DNA from 2 places in the Ruminococcus sp. 1001136sp1_2201st1_G3_2201SCRN_220225 genome. Region 1 is predicted to be linked to the other one. Evidence: predicted binding sites of a transcription regulator. Region 1 holds the regulator's gene; the other holds the start of a gene.
What was found. Region 1 encodes NrdR, which represses ribonucleotide reductase genes. Its sites were predicted from a motif close to CACNANATNTNGTG; they were not measured.

Region 1 (9,869 bases):
TAAGCCTGATATCCATAAACAGATAAAAGAGGAAATACACTGATCAGATTCAGGCACTGTCTCAGTACATTCGGAAGGGAAATATCATCCGGCTCCTTGTCATAGCAATAAAGTGTAAGCACACTTCTGGACAGGGCATTCATAATGTCCTTGGACGGTGCTTTCATGATAACGTCCCTTACGAAATTCGTAGGAAGGGAGCGCTGGTTCGCCAGAAGCTTGGTGAAATCCTCCAGTTCCTCCCCATTCGGAAGCTTGCCGAACAGTAAAAGATAGGTAGTTTCTTCGAAGCCATATCTGTCATCTTCAATAAATCCCCTGGTCAACTCCTTGATGTCATATCCCCTGTAGGAAAGACTGCCCGCACAGGGCACTTCCTTGCCGTCAACCACCTTCGTGGCGCATACATTGGAAATCTGCGTCAGACCTGCCAGAACGCCCTTACCATTGATATCGCGAAGGCCTCGCTTAACATCATACTTCTGATAAAGAGACAGATCCAGGCTGGAATGCTCCTTGCAAACCTCCGTTAGGTTCTCTATTTCCGGTGTTACTTTCATCTTAAATCCTGCCATTCAAATAAACTCCTTTCTTTTTAATCCGTCCGATAATCCGTTCCTCCCTCAATTATTAATGCTGTCAGAGTCAGAAGCGGATGCTTCTGCTCCGGCATTGTAAATGGATAATCTGTGACTGCCATTGTTTTATTATCTTTTTATCGCTGTTTATAGGTGGACAAGAAATCCCTCAGCTTGTCCATAGCCTTCTCCAGCTGACGCACATTCGGCAGATATACTACACGGAAGTGGTCAGGACAATTCCAGTTAAAGCCCTTGCCCGGCACCAGAAGCACCTGTTTCTCATGTAAGAAATCAAGAGCAAACTGCTCGTCATTGTGAATATTGAATTTCTCTGTATCGATCTTCGGAAAAATATAGAACGCAGCCTTGGGCTTTACGGCTGTGATTCCCGGAATGTCATTGAGTGCCTTGTAGATAAAATCTCTCTGCTCATAAACTCTTCCGCCTGGCTGAATGTACTCATTTACACTCTGGTATCCGCCAAGTGCAGTCTGTACAATGGACTGGGCCGGAACATTGGAGCAAAGACGCATGGAGGAAAGCATGTTAATACCTTCAATATACCCCTTCGCCTTATTCTTGGCACCACTTAAGATCATCCATCCAATACGGAAACCAGCGATCATATGGGACTTGGAAAGTCCGGAAAAAGTAACGCAGAATACGTCTGGTGCAAGGGATGCAATAGAAGTATGCTTATAGCCATCCATGATCAGACGGTCGTATATCTCATCTGAAAAAATGATCAGCTCGTGCTCTCTTGCGATCTGCACGATCTGCTCCAGGATCTCCTTAGGATAAACTGCTCCTGTAGGGTTATTCGGATTAATGATAACAATCGCTTTGGTCTTGTCTGTGATCTTGCTCTTAATATCATCAATGTCCGGATACCATTCAGACTGCTCATCACAAATATAATGAACTACATTTCCACCTGCCAGAGTCGCAGTAGCTGTCCACAAAGGATAATCCGGTGCAGGGATCAGAATCTCATCCCCGTTATCCAGAAGTGCCTGCATGCAGAGATTGATCAGCTCACTGACACCATTACCTGTATAAATATCACTCATGGTAACCCCGGGAATTCCTCGAAGCTGGGCATACTGCATAATGGCCTTTCTTGCAGAAAAGATTCCTTTGGAATCGGAATATCCCTGAGAGGTACGAATATTGCTCAGCATGTCCAGAATTACTTCCTGCGGTGCAGAAAATCCAAATGGATATGGATTGCCGATATTCAGCTTCAGAATCTCCATTCCATCCTCTTCCATTCTGGCCGCTTCATCCACTACCGGTCCTCGCACATCATAAAGTACGTTATCCAGTTTACTGGACTTCTCGAATGTTTTCATTTATTTCACTCCTCATCTTACTACTTATGTCCGGCATATCTGTCTTTTTCCTGCTCCGGCATAATGTATTTCTTGCTATCTATCATCTCATATTTGGCTCATTTTCGCAAGCCTTAATGAAATTTTTGGAAATATGAAAAAAACTCTTTTCATTTTTAGCACTTTAGTGTATAATAGCGTCGTTAAAAAATTTTACACCTATCTGGATGAGGAGGAATTACAATGTCTTACACAGAAGAAGTATACGAAAGAGTCGTAGCACAGAATCCAGGTGAGCCTGAATTTCACCAGGCAGTAAAGGAAGTTCTGGATTCCCTGAAGGTCGTAATTGACAAAAATGAAGAAGAATACCGCAGCATGTCCCTTCTGGAGCGCCTTGTAGAGCCGGAAAGAATCATTTCCTTCCGCGTTCCGTGGGTAGATGACAAGGGCGTTGTTCAGGTAAACAAGGGATATCGTGTACAGTTTAACAGCGCTATCGGACCTTATAAGGGTGGTCTTCGTTTCCATCCGTCAGTAAACCAGGGTATCTTAAAATTCCTTGGATTTGAGCAGACATTTAAGAACTCCCTTACCGGACTTCCAATCGGTGGTGGTAAAGGTGGTTCCAACTTTGACCCGAAAGGCAAATCTGACAGAGAGGTTATGGCATTCTGCCAGAGCTTCATGACAGAGCTTTCCAAATATATCGGTGCTGACACTGATGTTCCGGCAGGTGATATCGGTGTAGGCGGACGTGAGATCGGTTATTTATTCGGACAGTACAAGAGAATCCGCGGATTATACGAGGGTGTTCTCACAGGTAAAGGACTTACCTACGGCGGATCTCTGATCCGTACACAGGCTACCGGATATGGTGTTGTTTATATGCTTGACGAGATCATGAAAGCACATAACGATTCTATTGATGGAAAGACATTCATCGTAACAGGATCCGGAAACGTTGCAATCTATGCTGTAGAGAAAGCTCAGCAGCTTGGCGGCAAGGTTGTTGCTATGTGTGACTCCAACGGATATATTTATGATCCAGAAGGAATCAAGCTTGACATTGTGAAAGATATCAAAGAAGTAAAACGTGGACGTATCAAAGAGTACGCAGACCGTGTTGAGGGTGCTTCTTACACAGAAGGTACCGGAATCTGGAACATCAAATGTGATGTATACCTTCCATGTGCTACCCAGAACGAGCTTGCTCTTGATGGTGCTAAGACACTTGTTGCAAACGGCTGCAAATATGTAGTTGAGGGTGCGAACATGCCTACTACTCTTGATGCTACAACTTATCTCCAGGAGAACGGTGTTCTGTTCATGCCTGGTAAAGCAGCTAACGCTGGTGGTGTTGCTACTTCTGCTCTTGAGATGAGCCAGAACTCCATGAGACTTTCCTGGACAGCAGAGGAAGTTGATGCGAAGCTTCATGGAATCATGGTAGACATCTTCCACAAAGCTGATGACGCTGCTAAGCGTTATGGTATGAAAGACAACTATGTTGCCGGTGCTAACATCGCCGGATTTGAGAAAGTTGTAGATGCTATGAAAGCTCAGGGCATCTGCTGATTCTCTGTCATCTGAAGTTTCAAAAAGACAGGTCCGCTGCGGCCTGTCTTTTTTATTCCATTTAATACTTGTTTATACAGAAAAAATCCCCGCTCTCTGGCGAGGATTTTTCTAATTTAAAAATTTCTTTAATTCATCCATAAAGGTACTGACATCTTTAAACTCCCGATACACAGAAGCGAATCGCACATACGCCACCGAATCCAGATCTTTTAAATGGCTCATCACGATTTCTCCGATTTTCGTGCTGGAGATTTCTTTATCTTCGGCATTGAAGATGTCGCCTTCTATGGCATCGATCATGGTTTCCAGCTTATCGCTGGCAATGGGACGTTTGTAGCAGGCGCGGCGGACACCGTTGATCAGTTTATTGCGGTCGTACTGCTCACGGTTCAGATTCTTCTTGATTACGGTTAACGGGATTGTCTCCACATTCTCATAAGTGGTAAATCTTCTTCCACAGGAATCGCACAGTCTTCTGCGTCTTATGGAATTGGTCTCTTCCACTGGTCTTGAATCTACTACTCTTGTATTATCCTGATTACAGTATGGACATCTCATGTATTTATTTCCCCTTCCTCATGTCTCCCCTTCTGCCATACAATCTGGGCAGCAGACTTTCCTCTTTTCTGTTCGCTCAGTAACATAAAACGGACTGAATTACCTATTTCTTATTATACTTTAATCATAGAAAGTATGTCAATAAACTCCATACATATTTTCAGACTTTTTGCATAATATCATAAAAAACAGGTGCTTTTCATGCGTATTTGCGAATTAAAGCAAAAAGAAGTGATCAATATCTGTACCTGCCGTACACTTGGCTGTCCGGTGGATGTGGAATTTAACTGTGAAACCGGATGTATTACCGCCCTTGTGGTTCCCGGACCTGGCAGTTTCTGCTTTTGTTTCTGGGGAGCCGGAAGTGAATATATAATCCCCTGGAATTGTATCCGGCAGATTGGAGATGACATTATCCTGGTAGAAATTGATGAAAAGTATTGCTGTAAAAAGGCTTAATTCTATTTTCCCAATTGTCAAGGGGCAATAATTTTTATATTTTCCCGAAAAAAGAATATTTATCCTCCCACGTGAGAATCATTGTTACTGTTCACTTCGTTCTCAGCAGCACGCTTCGCGATGCACAAAAGGAGGATTCAAATAATGGCACTTAACAAAGTTGAAATTTGCGGAGTCAATACATCGAAGCTTCCGGTACTGAAAGCAGAAGAAAAAGAAGAGCTTTTTCGCAGGATCAAGGAGGGTGATGAAGAAGCCAGGGAACTTTACATCAAAGGAAATCTGCGGCTGGTCCTCAGCGTGATCAAGCGTTTTTCCAACAGCAGCGAAAATATGGACGATCTTTTTCAGATTGGCTGCATTGGGCTTATAAAAGCAATTGATAATTTTGACACTACATTGAATGTAAAATTTTCTACTTATGCAGTGCCTATGATCATTGGGGAGATACGAAGGTATCTTCGTGACAATAACAGTATCCGGGTGAGCCGGTCTCTGCGGGATATTGCTTATCGTGCAATTTATGCAAAAGAAACCTATATGAAAACAAATCTGAGGGAGCCTACCATTGCGGAAATTGCCAGCGAAATAGGGATAAATAAAGAGATGATCGTATATGCTATGGATGCGATACAGAATCCGGTGTCACTTTTTGAACCGGTTTATACGGAAGGCGGGGATACGCTTTATGTGATGGACCAGATCAGCGATAAGAAAAACAAGGAGGAGACCTGGGTAGAAAATCTGTCCCTCCGGGAAGCTATAAACCGGCTGAATAAGCGGGAACGGCATATTATTGATCTGCGTTTTTACGAGGGCAAAACCCAGATGGAGGTGGCCCAGGAAATCGGGATTTCCCAGGCACAGGTCAGTCGGTTGGAAAAGAATGCACTTAAAACCATGCGGAATTATCTGAGAGCGTGACGGAAATCATGGATCCCGGCATTACGAAATCCGCTCCTTAAATGGTCTGCTGCATGAATATATTGCAAAATCGCTGGTTGTTGGCCAGCGATTTTGCTTATTATGCTGCTATTCCAGAATGCGTTTGAAAAAGGCTTTCTGAAGGATATGCATCATAATTTGTAATAATGATTTTTCAAACACGCTCTAATGCCTTTTCCAATTCTTTTATTACAATCTTAAGAGCTTTAATTCTCGCATACTTCTTGTCTACAGATTCCAGGATATGCCATGGTGCATAGGTGGTGCTTGTCTTGGAAAGCATTTCATCTACGGCACCTTCATAAGCATCCCATTTTTCGCGGTTGCGCCAGTCTTCGTCGGTGATCTTCCACTGTTTTTCAGGATTGTTCTGACGGTCGGTGAAGCGGGCCAGCTGGGTGTCTTTGTCGATCTGGACCCAGAATTTGATAATCACGGCACCCCAGTCGAACAGTTCCTTCTCGAATTCATTAATCTCGTTGTAAGCACGTTTCCAGTCGTTCTCGCTGCAGAAGCCTTCCAGACGCTCTACCATTACGCGGCCGTACCAGGTGCGGTCGAAGATGGCAATGTGACCGTCTTTGGGCAATCTGGTCCAGAAGCGCCAGAGGTAATGACGCGCCTTTTCGTGAGGTTCCGGGCTGGCGATTGGATGGACCTCAAAGCCACGGGGATCAAGGGCTTCTGTGATCCGCTTAATATTGCCTCCTTTTCCGGCTGCGTCCCAGCCTTCATAAGTAATGATCACCGGCACACGCTTACGGTACAGACGGTTATGCAGTTCGCCCAGTTTCTTCTGGAGATGCTTCAGCTCTTTCTTGTATTCTTCATCCTCGATCACCTTGTCTGTCAGTTCGATTTCCGAAAGCTTCGGCATTTTCTCAAGCGGAAAAATGTTTGTGAGAAGCGGTGCGCTGTGTGTGCTGTTCTGCAAGGCTACCTCAATGTTATTTACCATTATTTCAAGAACCTGAAGTTCTACGAAGTTGCGGTCTTTTGCATCAATAATATACCATGGTGCAATAGAAGTATTCGTATCTGTCAGATAGCGGTCGAAAACCTTCTGGCAATGTTTGTAATGTTCGTTCTGCCACTTGTCAAAGGCATCCACACGCCATTTTGTATCCTGCTCTTTGTTAAGCTTCTCAATACGTCTGGTCTGCTCTTTTTTGTCAATCTGCATGAAAAATTTCAGAACCAGATAACCGTTGTCTGTGAGCTGTCGCTCGAAATGTTTGATGCTGTCGATCCGCTTTGCATAATCCTCTTCTTCCAGACCGTTCAGACAGTCTTTGCAGGTCTGCTCCATCCAGCCAGAATCCAGAAAGGTAAATTTGCCGGCTTCCGGAATCTGATTGAAATACCGGTACAGAAATGGTCTGCGCAGTTCATCCTCTGTAGGCTTTGACATGGTTGCTACTTTAAAGAAACGGGGATCAATGTATTTGATCACTCTGCCGATTGTGGTACCTTTGCCAGATGCACCCCAGCCTTCAAAAAGTACCAGCACAGGCAGCTTGTGTTCTTTCAGCTTCATCTGCTGCTGATACAGCTTCTCACCAGCTTCTTTAATCCGTTTCTTCAGCTCCTCTTTTTCCGGAATCTCCTCCGGAATCCAGGTTTTCAGCATAAACACGTCCTCCTCACATACTATTATTTTCAAACACAAATCAATCTTTCCTGTTAAAAGTAAATTCTATTTTTTCATATCCACCTTATTTTCTGCATTATAACATAATCGTTCCCATTTTGCACGAATTTAACAAACATTTATCCGAATTTCGATTACAATAGTTTCCGGTCACTGGGAATGTTACCAGTAAACAGTAACCTGGGAAGTTCTGCCTCCTCTTATATACAATCCGATATTTTTATGTTATTATTAAAAATCATATTTTGTATGGGGTTTACGAACACATAGCGTTTTGTATATTGCGCCTTTCTTTTCGTAGCTCAGATGTTTAAACTTACCTAAGGAGGAAGTCCCATGCCTTTATCTGTCTTCATAGAAATGACCCTGTCTGCCATCCTTACCGTCTGGTCGCCTGGTCCCAATAATATTCTTTTGCTGTCCACAGCCAGCAAATACGGCATTTCCGGTAATATCCGCTTTATGACCGGAATCTGGAGCGGATCTCTCACTTTGATGTGTCTTTCCGGACTGTTCTGCAGTACTCTTGGGAAAATCATTCCAGGGATCCAGCCGGTTATGAAATATCTAGGCGCAGCTTATGTACTCTATCTTGCCTGGCAGACCTGGCGCAGGATTCCGCCCTCTGACAATGTCCAGGACAAAAAGCCAACCTGGCTGATGGGATTTTTCCTGCAGCTGATAAATGTAAAGATCATCATCTATGGGCTGACCATGTTTTCCGCTTATATTCTGCCCTATGAGGCAAGGGTTCCTATACTGTTTTGCTTCGCTGTATATCTGATGTTTCTTGGAGCCCTGGGAAATCTGATCTGGGCATTTGCGGGAAATGTACTGAAAAGATTTTACAGCAGTCATTATAAGCTGATGAATGGAATCATGGCCCTGCTGCTGGTGTGGTGCTCTCTCAGGATCACTGGATTACTGTAAGACAGGCCAAAAACACCTCCCGGAATATGTTGGTTACTCACATTCCGGGAGGTGTTTTCTATAGGGCACTGTTCAATTTATGAGACACATGTATCAAATTGATACATGCTTATGCTGTCTTACTTAAATGCATCCACCAGTTCCTGACCATCGTCATATCCCTGGTTTTTCAGTTCTTCTACAAACCACTGGTCTACGCCTTCTACCGCCTCTTTAAAGGAATCAATATCCATATCCTCTTTTGCGGTAAAGGTAACGCCATTTTTCTCTTCCCAGCGGTTCATGATCTCATTGGCACCGGAGCGGTTGATGTAACGCTCATACTCAACAGCCATTCTTCCAGCCTTGTCTACAACAGCCTGCTGCTCTGGTGTAAGGCCATCATAGATATCCTGATTGATACAGAAGAACAGACAGTCATAGATGGCATCCCACATGGAGCAGTATGGCTGAACCTCCTGTACACTGGCTGCGTCGATTGCAGGAAGCGGATTCTCCTCTCCCTCTACGGTGTTCTGCTGAAGAGCTGTGTAAGTCTCAGACCAGTTCAGGTTGGTTGCATCTGCCCCCCATCTCTTATAGCATTCCATAAGAAGATTGGAGCCTGCAACACGGACTTTCAGGTTCTTCATATCGTCCACCGATTTTACTTCACGCACACTGTTGGTCAGTTCACGGAAGCCGTTCTCCGCAATACCCATGCAATGCAGTCCATACTCACTGAGGATTTCCTTCATCTTCTCTCCTGCCTCACCGTCAAACTTGGCATCTGCGTCTTCCACAGAATCATAAATAAACGGCAGGGAGACTACGTTAAATCTCGGATCAAATGCAGAATAAATCAGGTTGGAATGCATGGAAATCTGTACCGGGTCTCCGTTCATCAGTGCCTGGATTCCCTCGGACTGGTTTCCGTTTGTCAGCTGGTCTGCTGCATATATGTTTACTTTTACTTTTCCTCCTGTAGCTTTTTCCATCAGCTCGCCGAACTTGCGGCCGCCATCAGCCCAGGTAGAAGTCTCAGTTGTGGAGCATGCAAAATTCCAGGTAGTCTCCTCCCAGCCAAGGTCACTGTAATCGCCAATTCCGGTAAATGCCTCTACCAGCTCTTCTGCATCCTCGTATCCCTGGGATTTCAATTCCTCAATGAACCACTCATCTACACCGTCAACAGCTTCCTTAAAGGACTCAATGTCCATATCCTCTTTTGCAGTGAAGGTAACGCCGTTTTTGTCTTTCCAGCGGTTCATGATCTCTTCATCACCGGAGCGGTTGATGTAACGTTCGTACTCTACGGCTTTCTGTCCTGCCTCGTCTACAACAGCCTGCTGTTCCGGTGTAAGACCATCATAAATCTCCTGGTTGATACAGAAGAACAGGCAGTCATAGATGGCATCCCACATGGAGCAGTATGGCTGAACCTCCTGTACACTGGCTGCGTCAATTGCAGGAAGCGGGTTCTCCTGACCCTCAACTGTGTTCTGTTGAAGGGCTGTGTAAGTCTCAGACCAGTTCAGGTTGGTTGCATCTGCGCCCCATCTCTTATAGCATTCCATAAGAAGGTTGGAACCGGCAACACGGATTTTCAGGTTTTTCATATCATCCACAGATTTTACTTCGCGGACACTGTTGGTCAGTTCACGGAAACCGTTCTCTGCAATACCCATGCAATGGAGTCCGTACTCACCAAGAATTTCTTTTAATTTCTCACCAGCCTCACCGTCAAACTTAGCATCTGCATCTTCTACAGAGTCATAAATAAACGGCAGGGAAACTACGTTAAATCTTGGGTCAAATGCAGAATAGATCAGGTTGGAATGCATGGAAATCTGT
Region 2 (9,869 bases), on a different contig from region 1:
CCCGTATCACAGGCCTTCTTTAATAAGCTTACCATCTTTTAAATGCAGAATTCGCTGATTGCTGCTCCCTCTGAACTGAAGGGAGAGGTTTTTCAATTCCTGAATAAACTCTCCGTCTACCAGAACGTCGATGCAGGAAAGCATCCGGTCTGTAAAAGGAGTGTAGATCTTACCTCCGGGAACCATATCTTTGTCAAAAAGATATCCACTGTAACACCAGATGGATTTATCCGGAAAGGTACGCCTGATCTCTTCCAGAAGCTCTGTCAGAACAGGCTGATTCTCTGGCTCGAATGGCTCGCCGCCGAGTAGGGAGAAGCCCTCTATATAAGACGGAGCAAGCAGCTCCAGGAGCTTATCCTGAGTCTCCCGGGTAAATGGCTTACCGTAGTTAAAATCCCACGTAGGTGCGTTAAAACAGCCCTTACAGTGGTGCCTGCAGCCAGATACGAACAGGCTTACACGCACGCCTGTGCCGTCTGCTATGTCGTAGGATTTAATGTTTCCGTAGTTCATAACTGATTCCTCTTTTCCTTCTGTGCTTGATAATCAAATGCACACATCTTGCAGAAAGCCTTTTTCAAACACGATTCAGGACTTTCATAGTAAAATACCATTATGCAAAAAAATCCGGACAGAAATCAAAATTATGAAATTCAGAAAACTGTCCGGAGTGTTATGTTCAGTGGTAACCTTATATAAGGTTCTGTAAACGTAGTTCACAGAAAACCCGGGAACCATTACTTATTACAGATGTAATACACGATCCTTGATCTCCTGGGTACGTCCCTGGTTCCAGAACTGGGTACCGATGTATCCGCAGGTTCTTCTGGCAACGCTCATCTTGTCCTGATTGCGGTTACCGCAGTTCGGGCATTCCCAGATCAGCTTGCCGTTCTCGTCTTCTTTGATCTGGATCTCTCCGTCATATCCGCAGACATCACAGAAATCACTCTTGGTATTCAGCTCTGCATACATGATGTTATCATAGATAAACTTCATAACAGAGAGAACTGCCGGAATATTCTGCTTCATATTCGGAACTTCCACGTAGCTGATGGCTCCTCCTGGAGAAAGCTTCTGGAATTCAGACTCGAATTTCAGCTTGGAGAATGCGTCGATCTCCTCAGTAACGTGAACGTGATAGCTGTTTGTAATATAATTCTTATCCGTAACTCCTGGAATGATGCCAAAACGCTTCTGGAGACATTTGGAAAACTTGTATGTGGTGGATTCCATCGGAGTGCCATATACAGAGTAGCTGATGTTCTCAGCTGCCTTCCACTGGGCACATTTGTCATTGAGGCGCTGCATAACCTTCAGCGCAAACGGACGAACCTCAGGGTCTGTATGAGGCTTTCCGTACATTCTCATGCACATCTCATGGAGACCTGCATATCCAAGTGAGATCGTAGAATAGCCGTCATAAAGAAGCTTGTCAATGGTCTCACCCTTCTTAAGCCGTGCAAGAGCACCATACTGCCACAGGATCGGGGCAACATCGGAAACTGTGCCAAGAAGACGCTCATGTCTGCAGCGGAGTGCTCTGTGGCAAAGCTCCAGGCGCTCCTCCAGAATCTCCCAGAACTTATCAAAATCGCCGTCTGAGGAGCAGGCTACATCTACAAGGTTAATGGTAACAACACCCTGGTTAAAACGACCGTAGAACTTGTAGGAACCGTCCGGGTTCTTCTGTTTCTCCTCAACGGTAAGGAAGGAACGGCATCCCATGCAGGTGTAAACATTGCCGTTTTTTAACTGGCGCATGATCTTGGCTGAGATGTAATCCGGAACCATACGCTTGGCAGTACATTTCGCTGCAAGCTCTGTGAGGTACCAATATTTGGAATCCTCGTGGATGTTATCCTCATCCAGCACATAGATCAGCTTCGGGAATGCAGGTGTGATCCACGCACCGCGCTCGTTCTTAACACCCTGCATACGCTGCTTCATAACTTCCTCGATGATCAGTGCAAGGTCATCACGGGTGCGTCCCTCCGGAACTTCATCAAGATACATGAAAATCGTTACAAATGGTGCCTGTCCGTTACAGGTCATAAGAGTGATCAGCTGGTACTGGATCGTCTGGATACCACTCTGGATCTCATCCTTCAGTCTGCGTTCCGATACCTTCTGGATGATCTCATCATCAAGAGGCTCACCGCAAGCCTTACGTTCCTCGATTACCTTGTTACGGATCTTCTGGCGGCTGATGTCTACAAAAGGAGCCAGATGGGCGAGAGAGAAGGACTGTCCGCCGTACTGATTGCTGGCTACCTGTGCGACGATCTGTGTGGTAACGTTACATGCGGTAAAGAAGCTGTGAGGCTTCTCAATCAGTGTCTGGCTGATAACCGTGCCGTTCTGGAGCATATCCTGCAGATTGATCAGGTCACAGTTATGCTCACGCTGTGCGTAGTAATCGGAATCATGGAAATGAATGATTCCCTCGTCGTGAGCCTTTACGATCTCCTCAGGAAGAAGAACACGCATGGTCAGGTCCTTGCTGACCTCGCCTGCCATGTAATCACGCTGGGTAGAGTTAATAGTAGGGTTCTTATTGGAGTTCTCCTGCTTGGCATTCTCATTAATCTGGTCAAGAAGAGCAAGGATGCTGTCGTCTGTGGTATTGGACTTGCGGGTAAGCTCTCTCTTGTAGCGATAGCGCACATACTTCTGTGCAACCTCATAACCGCGCATCTCCATAATGCCGGTCTCTACCATATCCTGAATATCTTCCACATTGACAGCGTGGGAGGATTCAAGGGCACGGGTGGCAATCATATCAGCAAGCGCTGTGATCTGGTAATGACTCAGCCTGTGAAGCTTAGAAACCTCCTCATTCGCTTTTTCAACGGCGTTGATGATCTTCGCCTTATCAAAAATAACTTCCACGCCATTTCGTTTAATGACGTTTGCATTGACCTCAGTACTCATTCTTTCAAATCCCTCCATATATTGTGCTTAAATCTTTGATTACATACTAGATGTTGTGCACTATCAATATTACAGTATTCTACAGAAAAGTCAAGGTCAAAACCATTGATTTTAAAAATCTGTGAAATGTGCTGAATTTTCGTCAGCAGGACAGAAGAATCATTCGGTGATCTCCGGTATAGAGTTCCTGAAATGTGCGGAATCATCGGGGTTATTCCGTATGTGAAATTTTACCGTACACAATAAAACAGTTACTGGATGACCAGTAACATGCTTTGTATGATTTCGCGCCGCAGCTGTGAACAATGTTCACAAAAACACCTGGCGGAATACTGCCTTCTGAATAGTTATGGGGCATGAACAAAGGGCTGCCCTGGGCAACCCTTTCTCGCGTCCGCATCTTCCTCTATTATACTTGGAAAAAAATAAAAATCAACCCTTGACACCACCAGAAGTGAGTCCTCCAACCAGATTTTTTTCGATTCCGACGAACAGAATCACAACTGGAACAATTGCATAGAGGGAAGCAGCAAACAGATACTGCCACTCGATCATATTGTAACCGTTGAAAATATTGATACCAACGGTGAGAGGCTTGAAGGTATCAGTGGAGATCAGTGTCAGTGCCACTGTATATTCGTTCCAGGCGTTGATAAATACGAAAATAAGCGCTGTAACGATACCAGGTGCAGCAACAGGCAGAAGGATCCTTAAAAGGGCATGTACGCGGTTACAGCCGTCAATAGTGGCAGCCTGCTCCATCTCAGGGGAGATGCTCAGGAAAGTACCGCGGAGCAGCCAGATAGCAAATGCCTGGTTAAATGCTGCGTTGATAAAGATCAGGCCGATAATGCTGTTGGTAAGATGGAACGCCATCATAACCTTGTAGATACCGATGAGAAGTACAACCGGTGCGAACATCTGGGAGACAATAACAAATCCCAGAAAAGCAGTCTGGCCTTTGAATTTCATTCTGGACAGGGCATAAGCAGCTGGGATACCGCAGACCATAGCCAGAAGAGTGGAGCCTCCTGCGATCACAATGGAGTTCATCATGTAATTGCTCATGGGAGCCAGCTTCCATACGTCTGTGAAGTTGGACCAGATGGCCTCAACAGGGAAAATAGTTCCATTCATGGAAAAGATTTCCGCGCGGCTTTTAAGAGCAGTACATACAGTTACAAAATATGGGTATAAAGTTATCAGACAGATGGCGATGATCACTACATAGAGCAATACACGTAAAACTGTGTTTCTGGTATTTTTTTTCTTAACTGAAGCATTGGTGTTTGCCATATTATTCGTCTCCTTTCTTCAGTACGGAAACCATGTACAGGCTGGCGCAGAAAAGAAGAATCAGGAAGCCGATAACAGATACGGCTGCTGCCTGTCCCTGTTTGCCGTTGTAGAAGGCCAGTTTGTACAGATAGGTAACCAGGGTGTCGGTACGGTTAGCAGGGTCACCCTTGGTTATGGTCCATATGATCGGAAAAGAGTTAAATACGTAGATAATGTTCAGGATGGTACTGATGGTAAGATTCGGACGTACCAGCGGGATGGTGATCTGGAACATTTTCTGCCAGTAACTGGCTCCGTCTACGGCTGCTGCCTCATAGTAGCTGGCATCAATACTCTGCAGACCGGAAAGTACGGTAAAGGTTACAAATGGAATGGTAACAAAAATACCGCAGGCAATTTCCCAGGCGAAATAAGCACCGGCAGTAGGAGTCCAGTTCACAGCGTGGTCAATAATGCCAAGCTTCATCAACAGTGTATTTAAGGTACCGTAATCTGTGTCGATGATGAATTTCCAGATACTTGCCTGAACGATCAGGGTTGTGGCCCATGGGAAAACAACAACGGCACGTGCAAGCTTACGGCCTTTAAATTCATTGTTGAGGAGGATCGCAAGGATAAATCCAAGGAGTGTGGAGATGCCGACTACGGCAACGGTCCACACAAGGGTGTTTTTCAGCACCATGGCAAAAACAGGGCTGCTTGTTACCTTGCGGAAATTTTCAAATCCGGCGAAGCCTTTGATCAGACCAGCTTTGCTGACGTCGCTTAAGGCCATACGGAATACAAAGATAATAGGAACCAGGATGAAAATTGCCATGAGAAGGACACTTGGCAGGATCCATACATATGGTTCCACTTTTTTGAATTTTTTCTTCACAGGGATACCTCTCTTTTTATAAAAATAGCGTTGACGCTGCGCAGACAAGCACAGAAAACGGCGTTTGTTACGCAGAAAAACAGAACCTTCTTGTGACAAATACAAGAAGCAGCGTTTGCTTCGCAAAAAGGTGGAACCTTCTTGTGCCTGGCACAAGAAGTAGCGTTTGCTTCGCAAACTTAAAAATGGACCGGACCCGTAAGTCCGGCCCATTATCTTCCTCGTAATGGGAAAAACAGTGGATTAAGATCAGCCAGCGATTTCTGCCTGAAGGTCATCCAGTAATTCCTGAACGTCGCCGCCAAGAAGAGCATTCTGCTCTACGTTGATAACGCCCTGTTTTACATCTGCCCATTCTGCTTTCGCTGTTGGATAGAATTTACAGCTGTCTAAGATATCAATCCAGCTTGCCATATCTTCGTTAGCTGCTGCGAGAGCCTCGCCGCCGGACTTGGTTGCCGGAAGGAATCCCTCCATGTCAACCCACTCTGTATAACGGGCATCATCATAGAAATAATCAAAGAATGTGGAGATAGCAGCTTTCTCATCATCTGAGTAGTCGTTATCGAAGCACATGAAGCGGTCCATAACACCTGCAGATACAGACTCGCCTGTATTGGAAGGAATGGAAGCAACGCCGTAGTTTACTTCATTTCCGCCTGTAGCAATGTAGGTAGGTAAGCTGTTCGGTGCGATGAGCATAGCAACCTTACCTGCGCCGAACATATCCTGCAGATCGTAACGGGTATCGTTAGCAGGATCGGTGTTTGTGTAACCGGAATTTACAAGATCGATTGCGTACTGGATTGCTTCAACGTTCTGCTCACTGTTCAGTGTCCAGTTACCTTCATCGTCAACAAATCCGCCGCCGTTGTTCCAGGTGTAGTATGCGAATGCTGCCTGACCTTCGTCAGTAGTCATATCGATACCCCATGGATAAATGCTGTCATCATAAGCCTTAAGAGCTTCACAAGCAGCTTTCAGCTCATCCCATGTAGTAGGAACTTCTACGCCTGCTGCATCAAGGATGTCTTTGTTATAGTACATAGCACGTGCAGATGCAAGATCCGGGATAGCCCATACAGTTCCGTCTACTTCAGACTGTGCAAGGAATGCATCGTACATCTTGCTGTAGGTCTCTTCAGAAACAACGTCCTGGATCGGAAGAAGGAGATCATCTGCCTGATAATCTGCGAATACGTCGATATTCAGGACATCAGGAGCTTCGCCATTGGCGATACGGGTATTTACTACGGTGTAGATATCGTTCCAGGAAACAACCTCTACGTTCAGGTTAATGTCCGGGTTTGCTTCATTAAATTCTGTCACGAAGTTCGCCCACCAGTCAGCAGTCTGCTGGCCATACTGTGCAGCAATGACGTTTATGTCTACTTTGTCTGCGGCGGATGCGGTGACCGGAGCCATGGAGAGAGCCATTGATAAAGCTGCGCCTGTTGCTAAAACCTGTTTCATTTTCATAAGTATTACCTCCCTTTAGATACGAGTTGAGGCATTCCATAGATACATCCTTGTACCAAATGGAGTGCCTCTCTGTAGAAAATAGCATACAACAAAAACAGTCAGATGTCAACAGAAATTGGTGAAAAAAACAATGAAAAATATCAAAAACAAAGAAAAACACAACGAAATACACAAAAGAAAAAACAAAAAACCACAAAAGCCATGGAAAAAATGTAGAGAGCAGAATAAAATAACAGATAAGTTATAAAATAATATACAAAATACGAGAAGTATGGTACGAAATCATACAAATCAGGATTTCTTTGATCACGAAGAAATTACGATAACCAGAACGTGTTTGAAAAATCATTCCCGCAATCTGCACGCCCCACGTTGTGGGAGATTTTGTAGAAAGTCTTTTTCAAACACGCTCTGGTTCGTGACAGGTAAGCAGGATTTGGTTAAAATGTGGTTTGACATTTCAGGGGCGGATATTATACAATCATATTTAATCGAAAAAAATTCAGGAAAGGAGTATGCGGCAGTCAAAAAGAACTGAGAGGGTAAGCCCTGATGGCATGCACTGCTGCAGAACATAAAATGGAAGAATTATACGCTGCAATTGAGAAAAAAATCAAAGCTTCCGGTTATCCGCGTGAGATTTCCGGTGCAGATGTGTATGATGATATCTGCGACCAGATCGAGGGAAAAGAGAACGGAAGCTATATTCTGCTGTCCAAGTTTGAGGATGATGTAATCTTTGAGTATCATATCACGGTAATGGATGATGATTTTAATCTCGGGGTTCTTACCATGCGTACGCCTGAGGGAGTATTTGAGACCGATTTTGATGAATAAAAGAACTATTCAGACACGCTCTGGCAGAAGAGTTTGCCATACGAAATATCCTGTAAGGTAAGAAATCAGGAAGAGTCTGGATTAAGAAATACCAAAATACAATATTAAGAAATACATAGAAAGTGTGCATAGAATGAAAGTATTGGAAATTATTTTGCCCGTACTGGTGATGATTCTTCTGGGCATGGCCTGCAAGCGGCTGAAACTGCTGGATCAGAATGGAATTAACAATATGAAGCTTCTGGTGACCCAGATCATGCTTCCTGTGGCAATTTTCCATGCCCTTGCTACGTCAGAATATAATAAAGAAACCGGAATTCTGGTTGGAATCATGTTTGTAATGCTGGTTGTTTCCTTTAGCATCGGTTTTTTACTCCGCCCGCTTATGCCGGCAGAGCGTTACCAGAAATATCTGCCCTTTATGGTCAGTGTATACGAAGGCGGTTCCATGGCCTATCCTTTATATACCAGCCTTTGCGGAGCGGAGAATCTTTCCCAGATCGCTGTGCTGGATATTGCAGGTCTTCTGTTTGGCTTTAGTGTCTATATGGGAATGCTCGGACAGGTGGAAAACGGGGAAAAGATCGATCCGGGAAAACTGTTTTCCAGTGCAATACGTACACCGGCGTTTATTGCAAGTGTGCTGGGAATCATTGCCGGACTTACCGGTGTGGTGCAGAAGCTTCTTGCCGGACCGTTTGCAGGTACCTATACAAGTGTGGAGAACATTCTCACCACTTCCATAACCTCAGTTATTCTGCTGGTGGTAGGATTCAGCATTGAATTTGATAAGAAACTTCTTTCCCCATGTATCAGGACCATTGTACTTCGTATTCTTCTTCAGGCAGTCATGATCGGGGGAGTGCTGCTGGCAATACATTACATAGTGGGGGATCATCTGCTTTTGAACCTTGCAGTGATCAGCTACATGTCCGCTCCAGCCACATTCAGTATGCAGACCTTCCTGAAGAGTGAGGATGGAAGCGCTTATGTTTCCACCACCAATTCTCTGTATTGCCTGATATCCATACTGGTGTATGTGGTCATGGCATTTGTAGTTTATTGATGCAGAAAAAGAAAGCTTCAGACAGTATCATTTCTGATATTGTTCTGCAGCTTTCTTTTTTTGTTGGATTCGGGGAAAATATACCGCAAAGTGGGGCGTGCAGATTGCGGGAATGATTTTTTCGACACGTTCCAGAGCGTGTCTGCATGAAACCTCTCTGCTTTGGTTATGGATGGGAAACGGCTGTTTTCTGTATGCGCAGCATAATTTTTGCAGTAAAAACACCATTTTCATAAGTGAAGCTGCTGTCTCCTCCGTTTTTTTCTGCAATGTGGCGGACAGACTGGATTCCCACTCCGTTTCCGGGACGCTTGGACGACTGGAAAATATGATTTTTCTCCTGTATTTTTCCTTCAAAGGTATTTTCCACCTGGATCAGGAGAAGGTGCTTATGATGAAGGTAAACCTCTGCATGGATTCTCCTGTTGGAAGACTTTGCTTTCAGACTGGCTTCCAGAGCATTTTCCAGAAGGTTGGAGAGAACCAAGCACATATCAATCTGGTCTATGGAAATGTGGGCTGGCAGATCGGCCTTTGCCCGGAAAGGAATGTTCTCCCGTTTTGCCAGAGCGGCATAATGGCTGATCACGCTGTCAGCCGCCTGGTTTTCACAAAAATGCAGGTCGTAGTCTGGAATTTTACTGTTTGCATTGGAAAGGTATTCTTTTATTTTTTCCAGATCTCCCTTTTCCGCAAGGGAAGAAAGCTGCAAAAAGTGATGGCGGATATCGTGTCGTGCCTGCCTTGCCTCCTCTATGGCAGAGCAAAGGTTCTCATATCGTGCCTGCTGAAGGGAGAGAAAATGATTTTCCTGCTGAAGCCTTGCATTTTTATTCAGGCTGTTGGCCATCATAAGAAACATTGTGTAAAACAGCATGAGAATTACAAGAAGCATCAGGCTGATCACAATGTAGCCCTGCAAAATACGTCCAGTATACAGAGTTCCCTCATATTTGGGAATCATAAAGAGATTCAGACCTATAAAAATCAGTGGCAGTATCCAGAAAACATACCAGGTCTGGGCTAAATTTTCGTCATCGATCATAGTGCGGGCTGCATGGGAGGCCGGGTACCAGGCGGCAGCAACGAACAGCAGACATATTACATTGTAAAAAATACCGGCACTGGTGTGAAACCAGATCTCTGTTTCCGGAAGTCCAAGTCTTTCTGCCACAATGGCATTCACTGCTCTGGAAAGGCTGTTTACACAGGCAAAGACCCCACATACTGCCAGAAAAATGCTGCCGGATTTCCAGATAGAGATAGTCAGGCTTTTGTGATAGATCAGCATCAGTACCAGCAGAGTGGGAAAAAGCACTGAGCTGGTAGGAATGTTAAGAAAGTAACAAAATCCTCCTTCCAGGAGACAGA

Region 2: a site for NrdR is predicted at 2,982-2,995, ahead of nrdD (anaerobic ribonucleoside-triphosphate reductase). Genes of this name have one in related genera too.

What each region holds. Positions count from the first base shown of each region.
Region 1 is NZ_JBCOME010000031.1:36,634-46,502, forward strand. It holds gene AB5642_RS11265 (citrate/2-methylcitrate synthase) at 1-575, opposite strand, end outside; gene AB5642_RS11270 (aminotransferase class I/II-fold pyridoxal phosphate-dependent enzyme) at 716-1,933, opposite strand; gene gdhA (NADP-specific glutamate dehydrogenase) at 2,156-3,490, shown strand; gene nrdR (transcriptional regulator NrdR) at 3,602-4,051, opposite strand; gene AB5642_RS11285 (PRC-barrel domain-containing protein) at 4,253-4,510, shown strand; gene sigG (RNA polymerase sporulation sigma factor SigG) at 4,655-5,434, shown strand; gene pap (polyphosphate:AMP phosphotransferase) at 5,610-7,085, opposite strand; gene AB5642_RS11300 (LysE family transporter) at 7,443-8,036, shown strand; partial or broken gene AB5642_RS11305 (DctP family TRAP transporter solute-binding subunit) at 8,156-9,869, opposite strand, start outside.
Region 2 is NZ_JBCOME010000002.1:58,531-68,399, reverse strand. It holds gene nrdG (anaerobic ribonucleoside-triphosphate reductase activating protein) at 7-516, opposite strand; gene nrdD (anaerobic ribonucleoside-triphosphate reductase) at 748-2,937, opposite strand; gene AB5642_RS01355 (carbohydrate ABC transporter permease) at 3,370-4,233, opposite strand; gene AB5642_RS01350 (sugar ABC transporter permease) at 4,235-5,113, opposite strand; gene AB5642_RS01345 (ABC transporter substrate-binding protein) at 5,363-6,592, opposite strand; partial or broken gene AB5642_RS01340 (DUF6783 domain-containing protein) at 6,837-6,983, opposite strand; gene AB5642_RS01335 (hypothetical protein) at 7,175-7,432, shown strand; gene AB5642_RS01330 (AEC family transporter) at 7,566-8,498, shown strand; gene AB5642_RS01325 (hypothetical protein) at 8,476-8,601, opposite strand; partial or broken gene AB5642_RS01320 (DUF6783 domain-containing protein) at 8,566-8,640, shown strand; gene AB5642_RS01315 (sensor histidine kinase) at 8,665-9,869, opposite strand, start outside.